2 regions of the Carnobacterium sp. AT7 genome follow, and region 1 is predicted to be linked to the other one. Evidence: predicted binding sites of a transcription regulator. Region 1 holds the regulator's gene; the other holds the start of a gene.
The links. The regulator Rex, encoded in region 1, represses fermentation and respiration genes when NADH is low (regulators of the CRP and FNR family bind a similar motif). The targets are predictions, from matches to a motif close to TTGTGAANTANTTCACAA.
Positions count from the first base shown of each region.

Region 1 (10,877 bases):
AAACAGACTCACTTTTTTGGAATTAAGTTTTGCTAATTTTTCTGAACTGACTACTTCTGGAGATCACATAGAAGCTGAAGAAGTGTTGAAAAAAGTTAGTATTGAGACAAAAGATTTAAATGATGCGGTTGTTACTATTCCAAATTTAGTTAAAGAAGTCAATACTGAGTTTCCATCTCAAGTCCAAGAATTAAAAGAAGGTTATCATGAACTAAAAGATGTGCAACACTTTATTTTCTTAGAAGACACGTTAACAGCTGATATTGCGGAAATTGAACAAGATGTAAAACAAAGTGGAAAATTAATTAAGCAATGTGAAATTGAAAAAGTTGAAAAATTAAATTCAATTATTGAAGAAAAAATTAATCATTTGTATGATGTTATGGAAGCAGAGATAACGGCTAAAGAAATGGTAGCAAAAGAGCAACCTATTTTGGCAGAATTTATTACATTTGTGAACAAAAGAAATCAACAATTATTGATTGAAATTGACCGCGTATCTCAAAGTTATACACTGGATGATACTGTTCTAAAACAAACAAAAGACATGCAAGAACAAATAGAAGAAGTTCAGCTGGATTTTGAAACATTTATGAGTGGCATCGAAAAAAACCAAGCTGTATATACAGTTGTAGCAGACAGTTATGCTGAAAGTGGCGAAAAATTAACTCAGATTGAGAAAAAACAAGAAGCGTTAATTAATCAACTAACAGACTTGCGTAAAGAAGAAACAGAAGTAAAAGAAAAAATTGATGATTTTGAGTTTAATATGCGTGGCATCAAACGCTATATTGAAAAACAGCATTTGCCTGGACTGCCTGAAGAATACTTAGATCTGTTTTTTGTCACGACAGAACGTATTGAAAAATTAGCTAAAGAACTAAACAAGTTGAAAATCGATATGACAGAAATCAAAAACATGTGTGAAATGTGTGAAGATGATGTTGAATTGCTAATTGATAAAACAGAAGAAATAGTGGATAGTGCATTGTTAACAGAATATATGATGCAATATGCTAATCGATACCGAAATGACCATCCTCAGATTGGAGAAGCTATTTTAGAAAGTAATGACTTGTTCAATAAGGAATTTCAATACAAGGAATCACTTGAAGTAATTTCTACGGCATTAGAAGCTATTGAACCTGGTTCGTTCAAAAAAGTCGAAACTCAGTATTTTGAAGAAAAAGCTAGAAATGCTAAATAATGAGAATTAAATGAATCGAATGAGAAAAAAGGCAAACAGAGTGGTGAATAAAACTGCTCTGTTTTGTTGTGTTGAAAGACTAAATACGTCTTGTATTCAAAAAAGTTTTTGTTATAATAAGTAAAGAATTTTTGAGTGCGGAATAACCTAAGAGAAAGTGTGACAATAAAATGATTTATTTCGATAATAGCGCAACAACTAGTATAGATAAAGATGTTCTACAGACCTTTGAAAAGGTAAGCCAAACCATTAATGGCAATCCTTCCAGTTTACACCAATTAGGTGACTATGCTGACGGTTTACTTCAACAATCTAGAAAGCAAATAGCTGATTTACTCCACGTTTTACCTGAAGAAATCTATTTTACAAGTGGTGGAACGGAAGGGGATAATTGGGCTATTAAAGGAACGGCAATTGAAAAACGACAATTTGGAAGACATATTATCACGACATCTGTTGAGCACCCAGCGGTCAAAGAATCAGTTGGTCAGTTGAAGATGTTGGGATTTGATGTGACGATATTACCCGTTGATCATAGCGGTAGAGTAGCCGTTTCTGATTTGAAAGAAGCTTTAAGATCGGACACTATTCTGGTTTCAATAATGGCTGTGAATAATGAAGTTGGAAGCATTCAACCTATTGGAGAGATTGAGGAAGTGTTAAAAAATTACCCAAGAGTCCATTTTCATGTGGATGCTGTACAAGCAATTGGGAAAATTCCTTTTTTATTAGGCAGCGAATCTAGAATCGACTTAGCGACTTTTTCTGCGCATAAATTTCATGGTCCTAAAGGGATGGGCTTTATGTATATCAAAAAAGGTAAAAAAATCGCTCCACTCTTAAATGGAGGTGGGCAAGAATCTGGCAGACGGAGTGGTACAGAAAATGTAGCCGGAGCAGCAGCGATGGCTAAGGCTTTACGTTTGGTACTTGAAAAAACAGAAGAAAAACAAAAGAGTCAAAAAGAAATAAAAACCTATCTAACGGAAAAATTAGCAGGATATAAAAAAGTTTCAATTTTTTCACAAAAGGAAGGTGCTCCTCATATTTTATGTTTCGCTTTAAAAGGAATCAGAGGAGAAGTTATGGTTCATGCTTTTGAAAAAAAAGAAATTTATATTTCGACAACAAGTGCGTGTTCTAGCCGTAATGGGACAACTTCCAGTACATTAGTAGCAATGAATGTACCTGAAAAAATAGCCACAAGTGCTGTGCGTATTAGTTTAACAGATACAAATAAATTAGAAGAAGCAAAGATTTTTATGGAAGAATTTGATCATTTGTATCAACAATTTAAAGATATCAAATAGATCAGAGAATTAACAGAGGGGAAGTAACTAGCACATGCAATACGATGAAGTAATGATACGCTATGGCGAACTATCAACAAAAGGAAAGAATAAGAAAATTTTTATCAAACAATTGGCTCATAATGTAAAGTTTGCTTTGCATGATTTTGAAGCATTGAAAGTCCACGGAGAACGCGACCGGATGCATTTAGAATTAAATGGTTCAGACAGTGATGCTGTTCTGGAAAGATTAGAATCTATTTTTGGCATTCAAACATACTCTCCAGTTAGACGCATAGAAAGAGATCTCGAACTTGTAAAAAAAGTTGCTGTTGAAATGATAAAAGAATTATATACAGAAGGAAAAACATTCAAAATCGCTACTAGACGTTCAGATCATGATTATGAGCTAGACACAAATGATATGAACCAACTGCTTGGAGCTGAAATTTTCAGTAAAATTGAAGGCATAAAAGTTCAAATGAAGAAACCAGATATTACCTTGCGAGTAGAAATTCGTAATGAAGGTTTCTTTCTTTCAAGCAGAACCATTTTAGGAGCAGGAGGTTTACCTGTCGGATCAAGTGGCAGGGGAATGCTGATGTTATCTGGCGGAATTGATTCACCAGTCGCCGGTTATTTAACTATGAAACGCGGTGTAGATATTGAAGCTGTTCATTTTCATAGCCCGCCCTATACAAGTCCACGTGCTCTTCAAAAAGCAAAAGATCTTGCTGCTAAGTTAGCTGCTTTTTCAGGGAGTGTTCAATTTATTGAAGTACCGTTTACTGAAATTCAAGAAGAAATCAAAAAAATCGTTCCAGAAGGTTACTTAATGACAGTTACGAGAAGGTTAATGATGAGATTGACTGATCGTATTCGTGAAGAACGGAAAGGCTTAGCAATCATTAATGGAGAATCACTAGGACAAGTTGCTTCACAGACGTTGCATAGTATGATAGCCATTAACGATGTGACGGCTACTCCCGTTATTCGACCAATTATTTCGATGGATAAAAATGAAATTATTGAAATTGCTCAAAAAATAGATACGTTTGAGCTATCGATTCAACCATTTGAAGATTGTTGTACAATTTTTGCACCGCCATCACCTAAAACGCAACCTAAATTAGAAAAAGCACGTAAGTATGAATCTAGACTTGATGTTGAAGGGTTAATAGAAAGAGCAATGAATGGCTTAGTGATTACAAAAATTACTGTTGGAGACACATTAGAAGCACAACAAAAAGCTGATTTTTCAAGTTTGCTATAAAAATCAGCTAAAACGCTGAAAAAGGACTGAATGCATCGTATGTGCTTAGTCCTTTTTTTGTAGCTTTACTAGCATTAATTTATCAGATGTAACATGATGTTTGAGTGGTTATTCTTAAAAGGTGAATTGAGACAGGAGGATGTAAAGTGAAGTTATGGAAAAATGGTCTTTTTTATACAATGGAAAACGAAGGAGAAACCGTTTCAGCTGTGATCACTGATAATGAGAAAATAGTAGCTGTTGGCGAGGAAGCAGAGTTGAAAAAAAACTTTGTTAAACATTTGACTGAAGAGATTGATTTAAATGGAGAAATAGTTTTTCCTGGTTTTGTAGACAGCCATTTACATTTGTTGTGGTATGGCTTGAGTCTTGCTCGTTTAAATTTAAATCAATTGAAAAGTAAAACAGAAAGCATGGCTAAGATACGAGAAGCCGTTCAGCGGTTATCGCCTAATGAATGGTTATTCGTGGAAGGTTACAATGAAAATGAATGGCAAGATGACTCAACACCTATAACCAAAATAGACTTAGATGCTATCTCAACAAATCACCCCCTATTGGTTCGTAGAATTGATTATCATAATGTTGTGATCAACACGCCGTTGATCAATAAAATTGGAATCAAAGATGGGCAGATCTATAATGGTGGTGGAGAGATCCAATTAGATCAAGAAGGTAAAGTCACTGGGGTTTTAAAAGATGAGGCTACAAATTTAGCTATAAACGCTTTTCCAATGGCAACACCAAAAGAGCAAGAGGAATACTTAACATTAGCAATTGAAGATTTATGGGCAAAGGGAGTAACGGGTGGTCATTCTGAAGACTTGCATTATTTTAACGGCTTTGAAGGAACGTTGAAGACGTTTCACGATGTCATTGAAGAGAAAGAAAAAGCTTTTCGGGTTCATTTACTAATTCATCATGAGGAACTGAAAGCATATAATCATTCCGAGGAAAGTTTTCTAGATGGCAATCCTTTTATAGAATTAGGTGCTATGAAAATATTTTATGATGGAACTGTTGGATCTCAAACAGCATTAATGAGTCGGCCTTATGCTCGGAGCACTAATTATGGTCTAAAAGTTCAAACAGATGAAGTTTTTGTTTCTTTAATAAAAGCTGCACGCAAAGCTGAGTTACCGGTAGCTATCCACATATTGGGAGATCATGCGTTTAAAAAAGTAATAGAAACACTTCGTGAGTATCCGCCGCTAATTGGCCAACTCGATCGTATGATTCATACACCTTGGTTGAATAAAGAACTGCTAAAGGAAGCAAAAGATTTGCCGTTGATTTTTGATTTACAGCCGCAATTTATGAGCAGTGATTTGCCTTGGGCGCTTGATGTTTTAGGTGAAAATCATCCGCCATTAGTTTTTGCTTGGAAGAGTATAAAAGATGCTGGGTTTCCTATTGCTGGAGGAAGTGATGCTCCAGTTGAAATACCTAATCCTTTTTATGGCATACACGCAGCTGTTACAAGAACTGTAAGAGGAACAGAAAGTACCAAAAGGTATTTTCCAGAAGAGGAATTATCAGTATTTGAAGCTCTGTCTCTCTATACCACAGGAAGTGCTGCGGCTGGATATAAAAAAAATTCTAGAGGGAAAATAAAATCAGGTTATCTAAGTGATTTTACTATTTTAAAACAGAACCCTTTTAAAGTGAAAACCGAATTTTTATGTGACATAGAAGTTTCAAAGACCGTCATAGGTGGCGAGATAGTATTTCAAAATAATGATTAATCAGTAGTAGAGTACGTTTTACTATGAAGATGGCTAATAAGGGTCATCTTCTTTTTTTGTTCAATATAATTGTGATTAACATCACAATTATATTGAGTTAATCGCTAAAAGATGATATGATAATTAAGAAATTGAATGTCAGGAGGAGAAAATGTGGAACTAAATCCCAAGATACACCAAATTCCAAATGCAACGGCTCATAGGCTACCTATTTATTATCGGTCTTTAAAAAAATTGAATGAAGCGGGTGTAGAGCGTGTTAAATCAAAAGAATTAAGTCAGATGACACAAATTCCTTCTGCGACGATCCGACGTGATTTTTCGCATTTTGGTGAATTAGGCAGAAGTGGATATGGTTATGAAGTTGTTTATGTAACAGAAGTTTTTCGTGAATTGTTAAATGTGAATAATATCATTAATGTTGTACTTGTCGGAGCTGGAAACCTTGGACAAGCGATATTAAGAAATAACTTTAAAAAAGAAAGAAATATCATCATCAAAGGTGCTTTTGATAATGATTCAAGTCAATTTGGGAAAGAAATTTCAGGTATCCAAATTTTACCAATGGAACAAATGAAGGATTTTATTATAAGTGAACAAATTTGTACAGCTATTTGTGCTGTACCTAGTGAGGTATCTCAAGAAGTAGTGGAACAACTGATTGATGCAGGTATTACTTCTATTTTAAACTTTGCACCAGGAAGAATAAAAGTGCCCGTTAACATTCAAATGAAGTATATTGATTTTTCTAGCGAAATTTTTACCATGGTTTACCAAAATGAAGCTCTTTACCCGGCTAACTTAGTTGAAGAAGACTAGGATTACAGCTGAAAAAAAGTGAAAAAGCAGAACGGATTAGATTCGTTATTTTATGCTGGAATATTGCTTTAAAAAAGGATTCTTCGTATACTATTCTAAGAGAAGTTATAGAATAGGGAGTGTTCGTATGGAGATAACGAGAAAAGGTACACCGTATAAATTAAAAGGGGTACAACCAAAAGTTGGCAATAAAGCACCTGATTTTGAAGCAGGAAATTTAACAGATGAACAAATTAAGTTAAGTGACTTTGCTGGTAAAGTGGTATTAATCAGTGTGGTACCAGATATCGATACGCGAGTATGTGCGTTGCAAGCAAAAGAATTTAATAAAATTGCGAGTGAATTAGAGGGTGTCCAACTAATTACGATTTCTAATAATTCCAAAGAAGAACAAGCTGATTGGTGTGCTGGAAAAGATATTTCAATGGAAATGTTGCACGACAGCAATTTAGAATTTGGCGAAGCGTATGGTTTAGTAATGGAAGAGCTAGAAAAGTTAGCTCGTTCAGTGTTCGTAATCAACCCTAAAGGCGAAATTACTTATCAAGAAATTGTTTCAGAGATGTCTAGCGAGCCCGATTATGATCAAGCTATCAAAGCGGCAAGAGCTGCGCGCTGATAAAACAGTAAGAAGCATATTGAAATATAGCTTTTTTAATGCTACTATATAAAAATAAAAGGCAATGAACAAGAGGAGTAATTTTATTTGCTGGCTTTGAGAGAATAGAACAGATGCTGAGAGTTCTTAGTCACAGTAAAATGAAGGTAGCTTGGGAGCTGGCAAGGTGAAAGTAAAGTAACTTTGTTCGGAGTAACGATCCGTTAAAAATGGAACTAAGAGGTATACTTTTGAAGATAACAAAAGTGTGCAATATAGGTGGTACCGCGAATGAACAGCATTCGTCCTAATAATAATTTATTATTAGGATGGATGCTTTTTTTGTTTTTCAGATTGATTAAGTGAAAGTATAAAGGAGAGATAAAATGACAGACGAATTGAAAATGTCTACTAAATATCAACCGAATGAAGTAGAAGCTGGTCGTTATGATAAATGGGTAGAAAAAGGCTTGTTTAAACCAAGTGGGGATAAGACGAAAGAACCTTATTCTGTGGTTATTCCGCCTCCCAATGTAACTGGTAAACTGCATTTAGGTCATGCTTGGGATACAACTCTGCAAGATATCATTGTTAGACAAAAAAGAATGCAAGGGTACGATACATTATGGTTGCCAGGAATGGACCATGCTGGAATTGCAACTCAAGCAAAAGTGGAAGCGAAACTTGCTGAGGATGGAATTTCACGTTACGATCTTGGACGCGAGAAATTTATTGATACCGTATGGGATTGGAAAGAAGAATATGCAAGTGTTATTCGCGAGCAGTGGGCAAAAGTTGGGATTTCAGTTGACTATAGCCGCGAACGTTTTACGTTAGACGATGGATTATCTGAAGCGGTACGGAAAGTATTTGTTACAATGTACAATAAAAAATTGATTTATCGTGGAGAATACATCATCAACTGGGATCCAAAAGCTAAAACGGCTTTATCTGATATCGAAGTGATTCATAAAGATGTTGAAGGTGCTTTTTACCATATGAGTTATCCTTTAACAGATGGAAGTGGAGTAGTTGAAATTGCTACGACCCGACCTGAAACGATGTTAGGTGATACAGCAATTGCGGTACATCCTGAAGATGAACGTTACAAACACTTAGTCGGTAAGACCGTTATGTTGCCATTGATGAATCGTGAAATTCCTATCATTGCAGATGAGTATGTTGAGATGGATTTCGGTACAGGTGTAGTGAAAATAACTCCTGCTCATGATCCTAATGACTTTGAAGTTGGGAAACGTCATGATTTGCCACAGATAAATGTGATGAATGATGATGGTTCAATGAATGAGTTAGCTGGTAAGTATGAAACGATGGATCGATTTGCAGCTCGTAAAGCTGTCATAAAAGATTTAGAAGCTGAAGGACGACTAATCAAAATTGAAAAAATGGTACACAGTGTTGGTCATTCAGAACGTACTGGTGTTGTAGTAGAACCGAGATTATCCACACAATGGTTTGTAAATATGGCTCCATTGGCTAAAGAGGCTATTGAAAGCCAAGGTACAGAAGATAAAGTGAACTTTGTACCAGAACGTTTCGAAAACACGTATATGCGTTGGATGGAAAATGTTCATGATTGGGTTATTTCACGTCAATTATGGTGGGGTCACCGTATTCCAGCTTGGTACCATAAAACAAGTGGTGAATTATATGTAGGAATGGAAGCTCCTGAAGATAGTGAAAATTGGATGCAAGATCCGGATGTTTTGGATACTTGGTTTAGTTCAGCACTATGGCCTTTTTCTACAATGGGATGGCCAGATGAAGAATCTGAGGATTTCAAACGTTATTTCCCTACAAATACACTTGTAACAGGATACGACATCATTTTCTTCTGGGTTAGCCGTATGATGTTCCAAAGTTTAGAATTTACTGGAAAACGTCCGTTCAACAATGTATTGATCCATGGTCTTATTCGTGATACTGAAGGTCGGAAAATGAGCAAATCCCTAGGAAACGGAATCGACCCTATGGATGTTATTGAAAAATATGGAGCTGATGCACTACGTTGGTTCTTGTCAAACGGTTCTGCTCCAGGGCAAGATGTTCGTTTCAGCTATGACAAAATGGATGCTGCTTGGAACTTCATCAATAAAATTTGGAATGCTAGCCGTTTTGCTTTAATGAATATGGAAGACTTTACTGTCGATCAAATTGATTTGACTGGTGAAAAAACAGTTGCGGATAGATGGATTTTAACTAAGTTAAATGAAACAGTTGAGAAAGTAACCGATTTATTTGAACGCTTTGAATTTGGTGAAGCTGGACGTCATTTGTACCACTTTATCTGGGATGATTTTTGTGATTGGTACATCGAAATGAGTAAAGAAGTATTGTTTGGCGAAGATGAAACTGCGAAGCAAATGACTAGAAGTATATTAGCTTATGTATTGGATCAAACGTTACGTCTATTGCACCCAATTATGCCTTTTGTTACAGAAGAGATTTGGGAAAATATTCCTCATGAAGGAGAATCATTGGTAGTAGCTGAATATCCAGTCGTACATCCGGAATTATCTGACGAAGCAGCAACGAAAGGTATGGATGTATTGATGGAATTAATTCGTTCCGTTCGTAATAGTCGTGCGGAAGTAAATACACCTTTGTCTAAAAAAATTGAACTTTTAATCAAAACAAATGATCAAACCGTTGAACAATTCTTGAAAGCTAATACATCTTATATCGAAAGATTCTGTAATCCTGAGACTTTGACGATTTCAAGCGAAATAGAAGCTCCTGAAACAGCAATGTCAGCTGTGATCACAGGTGCTGAGATATACTTGCCGTTAGCTGGATTGATTAATTTGGAAGAAGAAATCGCTCGTCTGAATAAAGAATTAGACAAGTGGAGTAAAGAAGTTAAACGAGTTGAAGGGAAACTAGCAAATAAAAGATTTGTAGAAAGTGCTCCTGATGCAGTAGTTGAAGCTGAAAAGGCTAAACACGTTGATTATCTTGAAAAACAAGTTGCAGTAACCGAACGTATAAAAGTATTAGAAAACCAGCTTTAATCGTTAAAAATCGATAAAATATAAAAACGAGCAAAAACTAGGATACAGTTAGTTTTTGTTCGTTTTTATTGTAAGCTAGTGAAAAAGACGTTAGGGTAGTTTATAATTAGTTAGGATAGAATATAGAAAAAGTGGAGGTAAATCATGTTTGCTACCTATGAAGAAGCACTGAACTGGATTCATACTACTAGAACGTTTGGCAAAAAACCAGGACTAAAACGAATGGAATGGATGTTAAGCCAAGTAGGGCATCCGGAAAGAAAATTTAAATCAATCCATATTGCGGGAACAAATGGTAAAGGTTCTACGTTGGCTTTTTTAAGAGGCATGCTGGAAGCTAATGGCCAAATAGTTGGAACCTATACGTCTCCTTATATTGAACTATTTAACGAGCGCATTAGTGTCAATGGTGATCCTCTATCCGACGCCGAAATTTTACGTTTAGCGAATATTGTCTATCCATTAACTAAAGAGCTGGAAAAAACAATACTTGGTGAACCAAGTGAATTTGAAATTATTACGATGATGATGCTGCTTTATTTTGGTGAAGGCCATGCGGATGTCGTTTTGATAGAAGTAGGTATTGGAGGGACGTATGACTCGACAAATGTTATCACTCCAATCGTTTCAGTTATTACAACTATCGGATTAGACCACATGAATTTGCTTGGAGATACATTGTCTGAAATTGCAGGAAATAAAGCAGGTATTATTAAAGCAACTGTTCCTGTAGTAATTGGTAAGATAGGAAAAGAAGCAATGACAGTTATTGAAAATAAGGCTGCTGAACAAGATAGCACATTGCTAAAATACAATCAGGATTTTTTTGTTACAAAATGGCAAACTCTTCCGACGTGGGGAGAACAGTTTGTCTTTGAAGACGATTTTATCCGTCTCAGCCCCATTCAAATAGA
Region 1 is NZ_ABHH01000026.1:2,696-13,572, reverse strand. Features, by position in the region: gene CAT7_RS09325 (septation ring formation regulator EzrA) at 1-1,207, shown strand, start outside; gene CAT7_RS09320 (cysteine desulfurase family protein) at 1,378-2,517, shown strand; gene thiI (tRNA uracil 4-sulfurtransferase ThiI) at 2,552-3,769, shown strand; gene CAT7_RS09310 (amidohydrolase) at 3,916-5,514, shown strand; gene CAT7_RS09305 (redox-sensing transcriptional repressor Rex) at 5,668-6,333, shown strand; gene tpx (thiol peroxidase) at 6,461-6,952, shown strand; T-box leader at 7,008-7,244, shown strand; gene CAT7_RS09295 (valine--tRNA ligase) at 7,318-9,963, shown strand; gene CAT7_RS09290 (bifunctional folylpolyglutamate synthase/dihydrofolate synthase) at 10,108-10,877, shown strand, end outside.

Region 2 (10,877 bases), on a different contig from region 1:
CAAAATCAGCAAAGTTCCATAATTGTTCTCCAACAAAGTTAGGAATTTCATCAAACACTTTATGATTCATTGCGTAATAATCCACTTGGTATTCTTCCGTGAACATTTGGTTTTCGATTCCATGCATTCCAGGAACTGTATCTGCACCATATTCAGTATACATAATCGGTTTTTCAGGATACATTTCTTGCCATTTCAGTAACTCTTTCCGTGTACTTTCTTCTGCGGATTTTAAATCTCCACCTTGCATATACCAGCCATAATAGCGGTTCAACGCGATAACATTGGCTAACTCTTCGCATTTATCGGCTTCTGGAGTGGACATCATGATATTCACATAGGTACATGGCCGGTTTTGCGGATCTAATTCTCTAGCAAGTTTAAACAACGGTTCAAAATACTCATAAGAACCACTTTGATGGGTTGCAGGCTCATTTGCAATAGACCACATCACCACGCTAGCATGATTTTTATCACGATTAATCAGCTCACGAATCACTTGTTCATGCGCTTCTCTTGTTTGCATGATCGACCATGTATTATTATCTACTCCTTCATCTCCACCCATAGCATCAAGATTAAAATTAAATGATTCAAGCAATCCAACAGCTGTTGTTTCATCAATTACAACGATTCCTTCACGGTCGCATAGGCGCATCATTTCTTCTGAATACGGATAGTGAGATGTCCGGAATGAATTTGCACCCATATATTTGAATAAGTTTAGATCTAATACATTAGCTGCTTCATTGATTCCACGTCCATTGATGTACGTATCTTCATGTTTTCCGAATCCTTTAAAATAGAAAGGTTCGCCATTAATTAAGAATTTACCTTCTTTTGTTTCAACAGTCCGGATACCAAATGTTTCTTCGTAAGTGTCCACCACTTCTTCAGCGGTGATACATTCTATTTTAGCCGTATACAAATAGCTGTTCATTGGTTTCCATAGATTGACAGCTTCAATGAACATTTCTGTTTCTTTTCCAGCAGCCGTTGCTACGATTTGATTTTCTTCATCAAAAACGGTTACTTTTACTTCATCAAATTCACCGACTGTTTTTACAGTGAAGGCTACTTTTGCTGTTTTTGCAGTGACATCAGCTTCAGGAACGATGATAACGTCTTCAATATAATCCCAAGGAGTTGAATAGACTTTGACCGGACGCTGTAAACCAGCATAATTAAAGAAGTCAAAATTTTCATCAACATTACGAATGAGACGCCCATCTTCATCTGTCGATTCAGTGTAGTTTCCTACTGGTAATGTTGTGTAATCTAAGATATTGCTGATGCGAACGGTCAAACGATTTTTTCCTAAGTTTACGTGTTCATTGATTTCACTTTCAAATGGCATAAATCCACCTTTATGGTGCATCACGAACTCTCCATTAATATAAACCCATGCTTCATGAGTTGCAGAACCAAAACGCAAGACTAATCGTTCTCTTAGTATCGGTTTTGCAATAGAAATTTCTGTTTCATACCAGACAAAACCATTATGATCACGAATTTCAGAAATTACACCTTGATCATTAAATGAAGCTGGGACAGCCATGACATCTCTTGTTGGTAATGGTTCTTTAACGTCGATTTCTTTCAATTCTTTATCAATCATAAATTTCCATATTCCACTTAAGTCCGTTAATGTGCGGGTAGCTGTAGTTATTGGATATAACATATCACACTCTCCTTTTTCCTGGTAATTTTATTATAGCGTTTTCATTTTTATTTTTCTCGTAAAATCTTAACAAAACAAGTACAATTGTTGCATCAGCCTAAAAATACTAGTAACATTCGAATTGGAGGTGCCTTTTATGACTGAAAAAAACAACTATTCAAAAGAAATTTATCATCTGTGCTCCTCATTTTATGACTTATCAAACTTAGCGATTCAATACATAGACAATGAAGGGAAAATCCTAGTCCAAATGATTCAACCACATTTTCCTGATGAAATCTTGTCCTCGACTAATGATTCTTTCCAAGAGGTAGAAAAACAATTACGGCAACAAAAGCCTGATTGTTGTTACTTTTTCATTACTAGCTTCCAATTAGAGTACATTGCAATCGGTTTATGGAAAGAAAAAGAATTTAAAGGCTCCATTTTAGTTGGACCTTTCCTTTCCACTACACCTAACTTAGAGTTCATTAATTACATCACTTCAATAAATCACCTGCCTCTTCATACTCGAAAAACACTGGCAAATTTCTATGAATCTTTGGTTATCGTACATTCTCAAGAACTGCACCATTTGAATGTCTTGCTAATTAATTTGTTCTCTCATCCTTATATCATGCCAGATCTACGTTCGTCTGAACCTGTACAACCTACTTCTACTAGACGCGAAGTACGTTATAGGCAACAGAATGCACAACAACTTATTGAAGCACGATATCAATTTGAAAACATTTTAATGGAAGCTATCTCTAAAGGAGACAGTACTCTAGCTGTAACAACTATGAATGATCACCAAGAATTGACCGACTTTTCAAGTCGCAATACTGCTGATCCTGTTCGAGCATATAAAAATATTTTAGTTACTTTGAATACACTCAGTCGTAAAGCAGCTGAGAAAGGTGGCGTGCACCCTATTTATTTGGATAGTATCTCTGAAAAATTCGCTCTTATGATTGAGCGTACCAAGGATTTACCAAGTTTATCTGAGATTAGTCGAGTACTCTTAACCGAGTACAGTGAAAGTATCTGGCTATATTCCAATCCAGAATACAGCACTATTGTCAAAAAAGCGATTCATTACATTTTATTGCACATTGATTATCCTTTAACTTTAGAAGAAATCGCCAGGAATATTTATGTCAATCCAGCTCACTTATCGCGTAAATTCAAAGGCGAAACGCAGATGACTCCTACCCAATTTATCCATTTAAAAAAAGTAGAAGAAGCAAAACTTCATCTTGAAAAAGGGCATTTAGCCATCACTGAGATAGCTTTACTCGTCGGCTTTAATGATCCAAATTACTTTGGTAAGGTCTTTAAAAAGGTAACCGGCATGACCCCCTCTCAATTCATTAGGAGTACAAAAAAAACGCTTAAGAGGTAATGCCTAATAATGATCGTTAAGAGTAATTTAAAGCAAAAAAAGAACTGCTGAAACGCTGCAGTTCTTTTTTACTATCGTTTAGTAAACTTAAACTCTTTCTGCTTCTTTTCTTACTTGCGCAGGATTTGTTTGGGTATCATCTGAAAGTAATTTATTAGCAACTAGTAAAAGAATCGGTAAAATAACGTCATCTGCATACCCAACTACTGGAATAAAGTCGGGAACAAAATCGATTGGACTAATAATATAGAGAATAATCCCTGCTACCATTAGTTTCTTTTTTCCGCTTGTTTTTGTATTAAATAACGAAAGGATCAGCGACTTTACTTGTGACATTGGGGTCTTAGTTTGCTTTGTTTTCATTTTCATTTTTTATGACCTCCGTTTAATTTAACTACAGTTAGTATAGCTGCAATTCCCTTAAAATGTATCGGTCTAAAGCATGATTTTTTAACGTATCACATTAAGCCATCTATTTAAATACTTCCTAAAATAACACCAACACCATAAGCCACCAAGGCTGCCAAACCACCAATTACTAACATTTCAAAGCCAGATTTCAACCAGTTCGATTGTGTAATTTTTGATTTTGCTGCACCTAGAATAAACAAAGTCATCCCTGTAAGTAATGCAGCAATATAAAAAGCGTTTTGCAATAAACCAGGTATATACATAGATAATACGTAGATTAAAAGAGGCACTACGCCAAAGACACTAAATGATAAAAAAGTTACTATTGCATTTTTCAAAGGTGAATCCTCTGTAGTACTAGAGCCATATTCCATTTTCATAATTTGGTTCACAAATGGTTCTTCGTATTTTGCTAGAGTGGTTACTAATAAATTAGCATCTTGTTCATCAATCCCTTGTTCGGTTAAAGAAGCCTTTATCTGCTCTGCTTCTTGTTCTGGATTTTCCATTATAGCAATCTGTTTTTTATGACGTACCGTTTTTTCATATTCATTTTGCGATTTTGTTGAAAGAAAATCTCCTACTGCCATTGAAAATCCATCAGCCAGTAAGTTTGAAAAACCTAAAATCAACACAACTTTAAAGGATAATTCTCCACCAACACTTCCTGCTACTACAGCAAATGTTGTTATGATGCCATCTAATCCTCCATAAACGATACTTTTAATGTACTTTCCTTTACTATTATGAACTATTTTTTCCGGTTGATTCATTTTCATTCCTCCTTAAGCTCAAGTCAACAAAAATAAATAGTTGAAGGAATATAGCACTAGCCTTTCCGAGTTCTTTTTATTTAATTCCCCATACTAAAAGTGATGAATTCTATCACCCATAGCGTTAAAATTAAAAGGAGTAAACTAACCGATAAAAGAAAGATTCCAACTAAGAGATAGTTGACTTTTTTTTGGACTACACTATCTTTAATCGAAAAAGCTACTATCAATAGACCTATACAGCTTATCCCGATTGATACCATTTTTTCTAAGTCAGTAATAGTTGAGGAAAAAAAACCATGTGTGAGTAAGAAAAACTGAAGGCTCAAGAAAACTATTTTAGCGTTATCTATTCTTTTTACCACCATACCATTCCTCCTTAAACAAATCACACTACATGTGAATAATATAACAATGTCTAACATTCATTGCAATACTTATTTAATAAAACAGACATATATTATTTAGCTCTTTTAAAAAATCTTGTTCATTAAATTCAATATAAAACGATATTATTATCCTAACATAGGGCAAAAAAAGTCATTCATCTGTTTTTCTTACTTCTTACTGTGCTTCATTCTGGACTAACCATTAAATTTTTCTCTACCCATACCTCTTCATTGGAATTTTTTATAATCACATCAAATAGTTTCCTGTAAGGATGCATAAATAGTTCATATTGGATGCGGCGTTGTTTATGAGACTCTAATAAAACATTTATATCCGTACCTCTTTCCAAAACATCTCTTCCAACTCTTCTTCTTAGCTCTGTTTCATCATCCGTATAAAAATAAATGTTCAAATCAATTAATTCAGGATCAATAAACGCCACGCTCATTCCTTCTATAATGGTAACTTTTTTAGGAGAAATGAGTTCACTTTTACTATAAAAAGTATCTATCGTGTAGAAATCTAACCCAGATTTGACCATTCGAATATCTCTTTCTAGGGACACTATATGATGAGCATCTGGATGGCAAGCAGTCATTTTCGACTGATAATATTTATTTTGATAACCATACTGGATCATAGTGTATTGTCGTAATTGCGATGTGATTATATAGGGATCTGTGTTAATATGCGATACTTCATTTAACCCTATCAAATGTGCAAGTTTAGTAGCAAAATTCGTTTTCCCTGCAGCACCATGACCTGATATGGCAATAATCACCGGTTTATCCGATTTATGTATCCAGTTTAGGACTTCATTAAGGATATTATTCATTTTCCACCTTTTTCTATTTAATTTTTTTTAACGTTTAACGATTTAATCATCTATTATAGAAATTACTTTATTTTACCATTAAAGAAAACGCTTTACTTGTAACTTTTCATTTCATGCTGGAAAAATAACTACCTTTATGTAAAATAAAAAAAGCAATACAGTCATTTAAAATGAACCTCTACTGCTTTACAGTTTATTGAATTGTGAAGTTAGTTCAGCATTACTTTTTAGTGTAGTCTACAGTGGTTTACTATTATACCAGTCGGCTGAATCAAGAAATGCTAAATTATTTTTTTGCCATTTTATACCGGCTATCATTTTATTTGATTTAAACGTTAATTTCTTTTCACCTCTAACTTTCAAAACTATTTTGTACTCTATCAATCCTTTTTTAATTCTAAGGTACTCTATGTCTTCATAAGGAAACCGAATATGATTACCTGAAAATTGACCCATCATTGTTAAGCCAACTAACGTGATCTCTTCTGAAGAAAAGAACAATAAGTAGTATTGCATATCTACAAAAGATGCTAACGCTCCATAAGTAAAGCTAGACATAATCCCTGGTTCTGTATACCCATAAACAAAATTTTGAGACACTGGAATATCAAGTGGTTCCATATAAGTTTCAATATTCTCTATTTTCATTGCTTCATTCACTACCAACAACCCCTTTTTACCATCTTATCTAACTCAGATAGAAAAAGAAAATAATAATCTTTTTCCTGTTAACTATCTTATTCATCAGCACTAAGAATCTATAAAACAACATACAAAAAAATGCCCATGATCATAAAATAAATAGCTCAAAAAAAATATCCGGTACACGATGCTTTTTACAAAACGCTGTACATCATTCTTTTTTGGATTATAGTACACATCAAGAACAGAGCCGCGTGAAAACTTAAAAAAGAGCTAGCACACCAAAATAGGCGTACTAGCTCTTTTATCTTATCTAGTTTTACTTCTTATTACTTAAATTCTTTTCCTCTAAAACAGGCAACTATTGAATAACTTTTAAAAATTCTTTTAAGAAGTCAGCTGAATTCCCAACATAACTAAAATCTGAGTAGTTAAAAATAGGTGCTTCTGAATCTTTATTAACAGAGATGACTAGTTCAGCATTTTCTATCCCGGTTGTATACTGCACAGCTCCATGGATACCCAAATTAATCAATATTTTAGGCGCAATCGTATTTCCAGATTGTCCAATTTGATCTTCACCACTAAATCTAGGATGATCTGTCAAAGGACGTGTTACGCCGATTTTAGCACCTAATTTGCGAGCAAGTTCTTCCGCCAAAGCAAGTTCTTTATCATCTATAGAACCGCGTCCTAATGCAATAACTCGATCAGCATTAGCGATACTATCGCTTTTAGAAATCAGCGGTGTTTCTTCTATAATTTTCACACGTGCTGCTTCTTTAAATGTTAAATCATTTATTTCAGTCACCTCAACTGTTTTACTGCTACTTTTCTTAGCTTCAAATGTATTTGGTCTTACAGAAGCCATTTGAGGACGGTGGTTAGGACTGATAATTTCACACATGATATTATCTCCATATGATGGTTTTGTTTGAACCAACAAGTCACTATCAAATGATAAGTTTAGACAGTCTGAAGTCAAACCCGTATTTAACTTTGCTTGCAATCGAGGTGCAATTGAGCGGCCAACAACTGTTGCACCGAAAAGGATGCTATTTGGTTGACGTCGTTCTGCTAATTCTGCCATTAAACTGGCAATTTCAGAATCCATCGCATTTTCCAAACGATTGTCTTTTACAACAATGATTTCATCAGGACCATATTCTTTGATAGCTTCTTCCAGTTTTTGGTCTTCTGATTCAAATAAAATTACAACAACCTTTTTATCGCCTGCAATCTCATTTGCTTTAGTTATTAATTGATAGGTAACCGGCTGGATGATCCCTACATGTTTTTCTGCATATACCCAAATTTCTTGGCTAGTCATTTTTCTCAACCTCTCTTAGAGTAAATTAGTGGCTCTTAATTGTATTAATAATTCACGAACAGCTTCATCAGCCGATCCTTTAAGGAACGTTGTTGCTTTTGCTTCTTTTTCCGGTGCCCATACACTACGGACAACAGTGGGAGAACCCTTCAAACCAATTCTATCAGCATCAACAGGCAAGCTGTTTTCATCCCAAATACGAATGGTTTTCTTATAACTTTGTTGAATATTACGAGGCGTTGGGTAACGTGGTTCGTTCATTTCGCTACGAACCGTTACAACTGCTGGCAATTGGAATTCAATTTTTTGTTGCATGTTTTCTAACAAACGAGTTGCAGTCATAGAATTTTTAGTATGACTATGTAACTCACTGACAAATGTAATTTGTGGCCAGTCTAAAAATTCAGATACGATTGGACCAACTTGACTAGTATCTGCATCGACCGATTGGCGACCGAATAAGACTAGGTCTACATTGCCTAATTCTTTAATAGCTTGCGCTAAAACATATCCTGTTGCTAGTGTATCTGCTCCACCAAATTGACGAGAACTTAACAGCACGGCATCGTCACATCCCATAGCTAATCCTTGGCGCAAAGTCATTTCAAAATCTGGAGGTCCCATAGATAGAAGTGTAATTTCGCCACCCCATTCTTCTTTTAATCGAAGAGCTGCCTCTATGGCATTTTTATCATAAGGGTTCATAACTCCTGCTTCTCCAGAACGAACAAGGTTTTTAGTAACTGGATCAATTTTCAAATTATTAGAAACTGGCACTTGTTTAATACATACTACAATTTTTAAGCTCATTGGACTTATTCCTCTCTCTCATTCACAACTTCTTTAGCTATTTCAATCATCATTTTTTCTAGTGACCCTTCGGCAAGTTGTAACGCACGAGCATCACGAATTAAATGTTCTACGGGATACTCACGACTATACCCATATCCACCTAATACTTGCAAAGCATGATCAGCAGCAATAACGGCAGCACGACTTCCGTATGATTTCGCCATAGTAGATACTTTAGCGTAAGATTTACCTTCTATTTTCAACTTAGCTGCTTCTTGATAGAGTAGCTGTGCGTTTTCTTTTGCAATAGCAATTTCAGTGATTTTCGTTTGAATAGAATGTAATTGGATAATCGGTGTATCAATTGCATCACGTTTTTTTGCGTAATCAACCGCAATAGTCAACGCATGTTCTGTAATTCCAGCTGCGATTGCTCCCATTGAAATACGAGCATCATAGTGAGCATTATCGCCTATTTCCACACCTTGTCCTATTTTACCTAGCAAGTGCTCTTCAGTAACTGTTACGTTTTCTAAGAAGATTTCTCCTACAGGCGTTCCAGTCATACCAATGAATTCTTCTCTTTTACCATGTTTAAATCCAGGCATGTCTTCATCGACAAGGAAACATGATAATTCGTTTGGCGCAGTTTTTAAGAGTACACAGTACACTTGAGCTAAGCCACCATTGGTAATCATTGTTTTATTTCCGTTTAAGATCCATTTATCTCCATCTTTCACGGCACTAGCTGTGAAGCCCATTACATTAGATCCACCTTGTGGTTCTGTTGAAGAAAATCCAAAGACACGGTGGTTTGCTTGAGGCAAATATTTTTCTTTTAATTCAGGTGTTGCATATTTCATTACTTGATCAACCGTTTTATAATGTCCTTCTAAAGTAAATGCTACACTCGCATTTCGAACAGCAAAATCATATACCGTTTGCGAACTAGCAATAACATCAAATCCGGCTCCACCGTATTCTTCTGGTATGGTCAAGCCTAAAAATCCTATTTTAACAAGTTTATTCCATAGGCTTTCAGGATAGTTTCTTTCTTTATCTATCAACATATCTAATGGTTTTACCTCTTTATCAGCAAAATCAGTCACCATCTGATGCAACATTACTTGAGGCTGTGTTAATTTTATACTCATTTTTACACTCCCTTTGTTCAATTATGCACAAAAAATAAAACATCTATTTAACAAATTGATTATAGTCTATTATTTTTTCAATAGACTTGATTTAAATCAAGTACATTCTAATTAATATTGCTAATGAACTCTTTTATAATTCATAAGAAACTGGTAAACTGTAAACGTATTATGAGGAAGTATTGAGGAGATTACAAGATGACTAAACGATGTTTAAATTCTGAGCAACAGAATAGTACTTGTCAAAAAACAGGAGATATTTGCATAGATTCTATCCCATTATTTCAATCTTTAGCACCCATACAAAAGAAAAGAATTCATTCCCTAATCCAGTCTAAACACTACTCTCGCGGTGAAACCATCTATCGTCCTGGAGAAACTGCGGACTCCCTTTATGTCTTGAGAAGCGGGAAAATACGTGTATACCGATTATCCGATTCCGGAAAAGAACAATTGATTCGAATTGTCTATCCAGGAGAATTTACTGGAGAATTAGCGTTATTCAAAAAAGGCATTTACGAAGCATTTACGGAAGCGTTAACAGATTGTTCTATTTGTGCAATTAAGCATACTGATTTCAGAGAATTACTCCTCCAATACCCACTAATAGCTGTCGAGATGTTAGCTACTATTTCGAACAGATTGGGAATGTCTGAGCAACAAACCGCTTGGGCTACTACTGAAACCGTAAGAAATAGATTGCTACATTTTTTAATCAGTTTAGTTGACTCCAAAGAAAATGAACCTATTATTGAATTAAAGATGGCTAAAAAAGATTTAGCTTCTTATTTAGGAACCACTTCCGAATCTTTAAGTCGAGAACTTGCCCATTTAGAGAAAGAACACGTTATTCAAGAAATTTCTTATGGAAAAATCAAATTATTTAAATTAGACTAACACTAACGATTTGCATTTTAGTCCGTCCTTGGTTTTGAAGATAACTTATTTTATACATTAAAAAGAGCAGTACCTCAAAATAATGAGGTGCTGCTCTTTACTTTACACTATCTTATAGTTTTGCTTGCCATTTATTTGCCCAAACATTTTCGTTTGGCGTTCCTTTAAATTCGGATTTACCTTCTAATTTATCGATTACTTGTTTGATTGTTTCTTCGTTATTATGGTATGCATTCACAAAAGTTTTAACCATTGTTGCATCATGTAAATGAGTCGTAAAGTTTAGTGATACGAATACAGTGGGTACTTCGTATACGAACCAAGGAACTTCATTAGACATTGCTGTACTCCATTGGATACGGTAATTATTTTGTGCACCATATCCAACAATGTCAGAAACTTCTAAAGCTAAATCAACGTTTTCACGGTATTCTATTGTCTTGCCTTTTACTCGTGTAGATCCATCATTTAACGTTACTTCATAACCACGAGACGTCAATTCGTCTGTAATTTGTTTAGCAATATCAGATCCACCTTCGTAGATTCCACCTTTTTCACCTTCAAGCATATATAAACGAATGCGTTTGT
Region 2 is NZ_ABHH01000010.1:64,767-75,643, forward strand. Features, by position in the region: gene uidA (beta-glucuronidase) at 1-1,681, opposite strand, end outside; gene CAT7_RS05560 (helix-turn-helix domain-containing protein) at 1,818-3,065, shown strand; gene CAT7_RS05565 (YkvA family protein) at 3,153-3,434, opposite strand; gene CAT7_RS05570 (VIT1/CCC1 transporter family protein) at 3,542-4,249, opposite strand; gene CAT7_RS05580 (uridine kinase family protein) at 4,824-5,474, opposite strand; gene CAT7_RS05585 (hypothetical protein) at 5,712-6,134, opposite strand; gene CAT7_RS05590 (electron transfer flavoprotein subunit alpha/FixB family protein) at 6,478-7,446, opposite strand; gene CAT7_RS05595 (electron transfer flavoprotein subunit beta/FixA family protein) at 7,462-8,256, opposite strand; gene CAT7_RS05600 (acyl-CoA dehydrogenase family protein) at 8,262-9,392, opposite strand; gene CAT7_RS05605 (Crp/Fnr family transcriptional regulator) at 9,591-10,289, shown strand; gene CAT7_RS05610 (glycoside hydrolase family 3 protein) at 10,402-10,877, opposite strand, start outside.
Region 2: a site for Rex is predicted at 9,406-9,423, ahead of CAT7_RS05600 (acyl-CoA dehydrogenase family protein). Genes of this name have one in related genera too.